Regions from separate parts of the Streptomyces sp. ADMS genome, predicted to be linked through region 2. Evidence: riboswitches for the same ligand, from Rfam matches in the RefSeq annotation. Region 2 holds a riboswitch; the other holds the start of a gene.
What was found. A riboswitch is a leader RNA that binds a small molecule or an ion and turns the genes downstream of it on or off. The one in region 2 is predicted to bind S-adenosylmethionine.
Positions count from the first base shown of each region.

Region 1: it holds a riboswitch for S-adenosylmethionine, as region 2 does, so the genes downstream of both, RB628_RS16130 (aminotransferase class V-fold PLP-dependent enzyme) here and thrC (threonine synthase) in region 2, are expected to answer to the same signal.

Region 1 is NZ_JAVFVX010000031.1:48,395-51,797, reverse strand. It holds gene RB628_RS16140 (ubiquinol-cytochrome c reductase cytochrome b subunit) at 1-506, shown strand, start outside; gene trpD (anthranilate phosphoribosyltransferase) at 642-1,706, shown strand; SAM riboswitch class IV at 1,785-1,902, shown strand; gene RB628_RS16130 (aminotransferase class V-fold PLP-dependent enzyme) at 2,067-3,403, shown strand, end outside.
Region 2 is NZ_JAVFVX010000069.1:9,004-12,406, forward strand. It holds gene RB628_RS26485 (glucosyl-3-phosphoglycerate synthase) at 80-1,024, opposite strand; SAM riboswitch class I at 1,177-1,324, shown strand; gene thrC (threonine synthase) at 1,342-2,637, shown strand; gene RB628_RS26495 (MoaD/ThiS family protein) at 2,731-3,006, shown strand.

The DNA of each region.
Region 1 (3,403 bases), on a different contig from region 2:
ACGCGCCGACGCGTACGGCCTTCGGTGTCGCGTGGATCACCTGGTACATGGTGCTGCTGATCGGTGGTGGAAACGACCTCTGGGCCACCCACTTCCATCTGTCGATCAACGCGATCACCTGGTTCGTGCGGATCGCGTTCTTCGTCGGCCCGGTCATCGCGTTCATCGTCACCAAGCGGATCTGCCTCGGCCTCCAGCGCCGCGACAAGGACAAGGTGCTGCACGGCCGCGAGTCGGGCATCATCAAGCGCCTGCCGCACGGTGAGTTCATCGAGGTGCACGAGCCGCTCAGCCAGGAGGCCCTGCACACGCTCACCGCGCACGAGCAGTACGCGCCGGCCGTGATCGGCGCGACGGTCGACGAGAACGGTGTCGAGCGCAAGGTGAAGGGCACCGAGAAGCTGCGCGCCAAGCTCAGCAAGTCGTACTACGGCGAGGACAGCCAGATCGCCAAGCCCACCGCCGAGGAGTACAAGGAGATCACGAGCGGCCACGGCCACCACTGATCACCCAGCTTCGCCACACACGGTCGAAGGGCCTCGTCCGCACCTCGGACGGGGCCCTTCGACCGTGCCCCCGGGCTGGATAGGGTGTCCCTATTCCCACTAGGAGTCCCACAGGGACTGATCCAGGAGCGGCATATGAGCGCTGTGAACCCCGCCGGAGGCGACACCGCGGCGGTCCGTTCCTGGCCCCGCGTGCTGAACGGTCTGCTCGACGGCCACGACCTGAGCGCGGCCGACACCGCCTGGGCGATGAACCTCATCATGCGCGGTGAGGCGACCGACGCGCAGATCGCCGGATTCGTGGTGGCGCTGCGGGCCAAGGGCGAGACCGTCGAGGAGATCTCCGGGTTCGTCGAGGCGATGTACGAGCACGCCAATGTGATCGAGGTGCCGGGGCCGACCGTCGACATCGTCGGCACCGGCGGCGACGGCGCGAACACCGTGAACATCTCCACCATGTCGGCGATCGTCATCGCCGGTACGGGCGCCAAGGTCGTCAAGCACGGCAACCGGGCGGCCTCCTCGGCCTCCGGCGCCTCGGACGTGCTGGGACAGCTCGGGGTCAATCTGGAGCTGACGCCGAAGCGGGTGGCCGAGGTGGCCGAGGAGGCCGGGATCACCTTCTGCTTCGCGGCCAAGTTCCATCCGGCGATGCGTCATGTGGGCGCCGCACGCGGCCAGTTGGGCATCCGTACGGTCTTCAACATCCTCGGCCCGCTGACCAACCCGGCCAGGGTCAGGGCGCAGGCGGTCGGTGTCGCAGACCCCCGGATGGCGCCCATCGTCGCCGGGGTCTTCGCCGAACGCGGCAACTCCTCCCTGGTGTTCCGGGGCGACGACGGCCTCGACGAACTGACGATCACCGCCACGTCCCGGGTGTGGGTCGTCCGGGACGGCAAGGTGACGGAGGAGACCTTCGACCCGCGCGACGTCGGTATCGAACTGGTCCCGGTGGAGGCCCTGCGCGGCGGTGACGCGTCCTTCAACGCGGCGGTCGCGCGGCGGCTGCTGGACGGCGAGACGGGGCCCGTACGGGATGCCGTGCTGCTCAACTCGGCGGCGGCGCTGGTGGCGCTGGACCCGGGACAGGGCGCACTGGCCGAGCAGATCGGCGCCGGGATGGAGAAGGCCGCCGAATCCGTCGACTCCGGAGCGGCGAAGCGGACGCTGGAGCGGTGGGCGGCGGCCAGCAACGCGTAGCGGTCTCCGGCTGAGGGACGTCCCGCGATCCGGACACGGGTTGCGGGGCGTCGATCACTTCACGTACGTTCTGTACCAGGTCATGAGTGACAGTCATGAGGCCCCGGCCGACTGTCCGGCAACCCTCCGTCCGTGGCGGGGTGCCCCGGGATGAAGACCAGGCCGTGAGCAGCAAGGCTCACGGCAAGCGCGGGCCCCTCTCGAAACCAGGGGTCCTGGTCGTTCGAGGGAGTCTTCCGTGAGCAAGCGAATGCGATAGGGCTGCCGAGCCCCGCCTCCGCGCACCCCTTTCGTCCTTTTCCTGTGCTGAGCCATGTCCGCTCGCACAGTGATTCCCCTTGCCTCTCACGGGAGTTCGTCATGTCTGTCTCCACCGTTGCCGCCGGCCAGGCTGTCTGCCGTGACATTTCGGGGCCGCTGTCCGTTCTGGGCCGTGACGTCACCGTCCCGCTCGTCACCGGCGGCGAAGTCACCTACGCGGCGCTCGACTACGCCGCCAGCGCCCCCGCGCTCCAGCGGGTCTGGGACGACGTGGCCGCGTACGCGCCCTACTACGGCAGCGTGCACCGGGGCGCCGGCTACCTCTCCCAGCTGTCGACGGACCTCTTCGAGAACGCTCGCAGGACGGTCACCGAGTTCCTGGACTGCCGCGCCGACGACCAGCTGATCTTCACGCGGTCCACCACCGACTCCCTCAACCTCCTCGCCGCCGCCCTCCCCGACGGCTGCCAGGTCTTCGTCTTCGAGACCGAGCACCACGCCTCGCTGCTGCCCTGGCAGAACGCCCAGGTCACCTACCTCGACGCCCCGCGCACCCCCCAGCAGGCGGTGGCCACCCTCCAAGAGGCCCTCGCCGCCCGCACCGCATCCATTCAGGAGGGCCAGGGCCCGGCCCTCGTCTGCGTCACCGGCGCCTCGAACGTCACCGGCGAGCTGTGGCCCGTACGGGAGCTGGCCGCCACCGCCCACGCGCACGGCGCCCGGATCGTCCTGGACGCCGCCCAGCTGGCCCCGCACCACCCGGTCTCCGTGCAGGACCTGGACGTCGACTGGGTCGCCTTCTCCGGCCACAAGCTGTACGCGCCCTTCGGTTCCGGCGTCCTCGCCGGACGCGCCGACTGGCTGCGCGCCGCCGGCCCGTACCTCGCCGGTGGCGGCGCCAGCCGCAAGGTCACGCGGCGCACGGACGGGGGAGTGGACGTGGAGTGGCACGACACCGCCGCCCGGCACGAGGCCGGGTCGCCGAACGTCATCGGCGCCTACTCGATCGCCGCCGCCTGCAGGGCCCTCGCGGAGGCCGGCTTCGAGTCGCTGGTCGCCCGGGAGCAGCACCTGATCGACATCGTGCGGGCGGGGCTGGCCGAGGTGCCCGAGGTCAGGGTTCTCTCCCTGTTCGGCGACGAGGCGCCGCGCGTCGGCGTCATCTCGTTCGTCGTCGAGGGCTGGAACAGCTCGCACTTCGCCGCGGCGCTTTCCGCGGAGTACGGGATCGGGGTGCGGGACGGGTTGTTCTGCGCCCACCCGCTGGTGCGGACCCTGCTGGGCAGTGACCCGCAGACTCAGGGGGAGTGCGGCGCCCCCGAAACCGCCCCCGGAGAGAAGTCGCTCAACGCCATCCGTGTGAGCTTCGGTGCCGGGACCCCCGACGAGCACGTCGAGCGGTTCGTGGGTGCGGTGAAGGAGCTTGTGCGGGACGG
Region 2 (3,403 bases):
TCTGGCGTCACGCGCCCATACGGCGTGGCGCACACGTTGACGCCGCGTGGCAGAAGTCCTTGCCGCGCGGCGAACGTGCTCAAGCGACCCGGCGTGTCGCGTACTCCGCGATGTCCGCCATCGGCGGGCGTTCCTCCGTGTCCACCGAGTACGTGCGCGGCTCGAAACCGTCCTCTCCGCGCTCGAACTGGGTGAGCGAGGGGCGGATCAGATGGCCCCGGGCCAGCCTGAGCTGGGCGGTGCGGTAGATCGCGGCGGACATCCGGCCCAGGGCCTGGCCGTCCTGGTGGCGGTGCCTGCGCACGCCCACGTCGACCTGGGCCAGCGCGTCCAGGCCCACCAGGTGCAGGGCGTCGATCAGCATGCCCAGCTCCACGCCGTAGCCGACGGGGAACGGGAGCTGTTCGAGGAGCGAGCGGCGGGCCGCGTACTCGCCGCCGAGCGGCTGGACGAAGCCGGCCAGCTGCGGCCAGTGCATGTTGAGGAGGGGGCGGGCCATCAGTTCGGTGACCCGGCCGCCCTGGCCGGCCGCCTGACCGAGCGGGCGGTCGTACATCGCCTTGACGAGGTCGACACCCGGGTCCGTGAGCAGGGGGCCCACGATCCCGGAGACGAAGTCCGACGAGAACTCCTTCAGGTCGGCGTCGATGAAACAGACGATGTCCCCGCTGGTGACCAGGAGCGAGCGCCACAGCACCTCGCCCTTGCCCGGCGCGGCCGGGATGCGCGGCAGTATGTCGTCGCGGTGCACGACCCGGGCGCCCGCCGCGGCGGCCACCTCGGAGGTGCGGTCGGTCGATCCCGAGTCGATGACGACGATCTCGTCGACGAGCGGGACCTTCAGCATCAGGTCACGGCGGATGACGGCGACGATCTCGCCGACCGTCTCCTCCTCGTTGAGCGCGGGCAGGACGACACTCACCGTGGCGTTCGAGGAACGCTTCGCGGCGACGATCTTCTTCAGCGGGCGGTCGTCAACGGACCAGGAGCGCGTGCTCAGCCAGCGCTCGACGTCTTCCAGCACGTGCGGCTCTCCCTTGCTTTCTCATGGGAAGCGCGTGATCTGCATCTCGCGGTTCGGACGGCTTCCTCCACCATCCAAGCCTTCGGTTACAGTCTTGAACAACGCGGATGACCATCACATGTCCGAGGCCGTCAGCGTTCACAACTTCATACCGCTCATCCAGAGGGGCAGAGGGATACGGCCCGATGAAGCCCCGGCAACCCTCCAGCCGGTCTTGTCGCATGTCATGTGGCGAGGCTGCCGGCTCGGGAAGGTGCCAAATCCGTCTCACGGCGAGATGCGTCGTGAGGAAGATGAGGAGAAAGGGCCTCGCCTCCATGGCTGCGCAAACTGTCGAGAGCACCACTACCGGCTCCGTCACCCCTGTCGATCTCGGCCCCGCCGCCGCGCTCTCCTGCCGCGAATGCGGTCACCGTGTCCCTCTCGGTCCGGTGTTCGCCTGCGAGGAGTGTTTCGGCCCGCTGGAGATCGCCTACGACTTCTCCTCGTACGACACCGAGGAACTCCGCAAGCGCATCGAAGCGGGACCCGCGAACATCTGGCGCTACGCGCCCCTCCTGCCCGTCCCCGCGAACGTCGCCGAGAAGCCGAACATCAACCCCGGCTGGACCAAGCTCGTCCAGGCCGACAACCTCGCCCGCGAGCTGGGTGTCGACGTCGGCAAGCTCTTCGTCAAGGACGACTCCGGCAACCCGACGCACTCCTTCAAGGACCGGGTCGTCGCCCAGGCCATCGAGGCCGCCCGCGCCTTCGACTTCACCACTCTCTCCTGCTCCTCCACGGGCAACCTGGCCGGTGCCGTCGGCGCCGCCGCCGCCCGGGCCGGTTTCCGCTCCTGCGTGTTCATCCCGCACGACCTGGAGCAGGGCAAGGTCGTCATGGCCGCGGTGTACGGCGGAGACCTCGTCGGCATCGAGGGAAACTACGACGACGTGAACCGCTTCTGCTCCGAGCTGATCGGCGACCCGGCCGGCGAGGGCTGGGGCTTCGTCAACGTCAACCTGCGCCCGTACTACGCGGAGGGCAGCAAGACCCTGGCGTACGAGATCTGCGAGCAGCTCGGCTGGCAGCTCCCCGACCAGCTCGTCGTGCCCATCGCCTCCGGGTCGCAGCTCACGAAGATCGACAAGGGCCTCCAGGAGCTGATCAAGCTCGGGCTCGTCGAGGACAAGCCGTACAAGATCTTCGGCGCCCAGGCGGAGGGCTGCTCGCCGGTGTCCGTGGCCTACAAGGCCGGCCACGACGTCGTACGGCCGCAGAAGCCCGACACCATCGCCAAGTCGCTGGCGATCGGCAACCCGGCGGACGGGCCGTACGTGCTGGACATCGCCCGGCGCACCGGTGGGGCCGTGGAGGACGTGACCGACGAGCAGGTGGTCGACGCGATCAAGCTGCTCGCGCGTACGGAAGGCATTTTCGCGGAGACGGCCGGTGGCGTGACCGTGGGTGTCACGAAGAAGCTGATCGAGAACGGTCTGCTCGACCCGGCCCTCACGACCGTCGTGCTGAACACCGGGGACGGCCTCAAGACGCTGGACGCGGTGGCCGGGACGGGGCTCACCGCGACCATTCGTCCCAACCTCGATTCGTTCCACGAGGCCGGACTCGCGTAAGAGGTAGTTGTTCGTCTGCGGGCCGGTAGGGGCTGGTCGCGCAGTCCCCCCGCGCCCCTGTGGGGCGCGCCACCCGACCGGAGGTCGAAAGTCATGAGCGTTTCCGTCCGCATCCCCACCATCCTGCGCACCTACACCGGCGGGCAGGCCGAGGTGACCGCCGAGGGCGGGACCCTCGCCGAGGTCATCGCCGACCTGGAGAGGAACCACACGGGGATCGCCGCCCGGGTGCTCGACGACCAGGGCAAGCTGCGCCGGTTCGTCAACGTGTACGTCAACGACGACGACGTCCGCTTCGAGCAGGGGCTGGAGACGGCGACGCCGGACGGTGCGGGCGTGTCGATCATCCCGGCCGTCGCCGGCGGTTGATACCCGCCAGTAGTAACCGTCGGTAACATCGGTTACCGAGAGTTCATCGAATTGCCCCCTCCGTGAGAGAAGCGGAGGGGGCAATTCTCTATGGTTGAGCGCGGTACAGTTGGGGAACCCGCACCACTTCGCGAGTCGCACGCGTATGAGTTCTTGCCGCGCACCCAGCGAGAAGTAGCCAAAGTGTGCAGGCCTTTTGCGTTTTTTGTTCCCTATGTGGGGCCCGACTTGCCCTGAAGTCGCGTGAATTCTCCGCATATTCCACGACCTGGTGTGCCCGGATTTCTCGTCCAATTGACCTGTTGCAGAGGGCAGTTGGGCAGATACATTCGGCCGCGGTCGACGCGTTCCGGCGCACACTCCCACCGGTTGGGGGGGTGAGGTCTGACCCGGATCC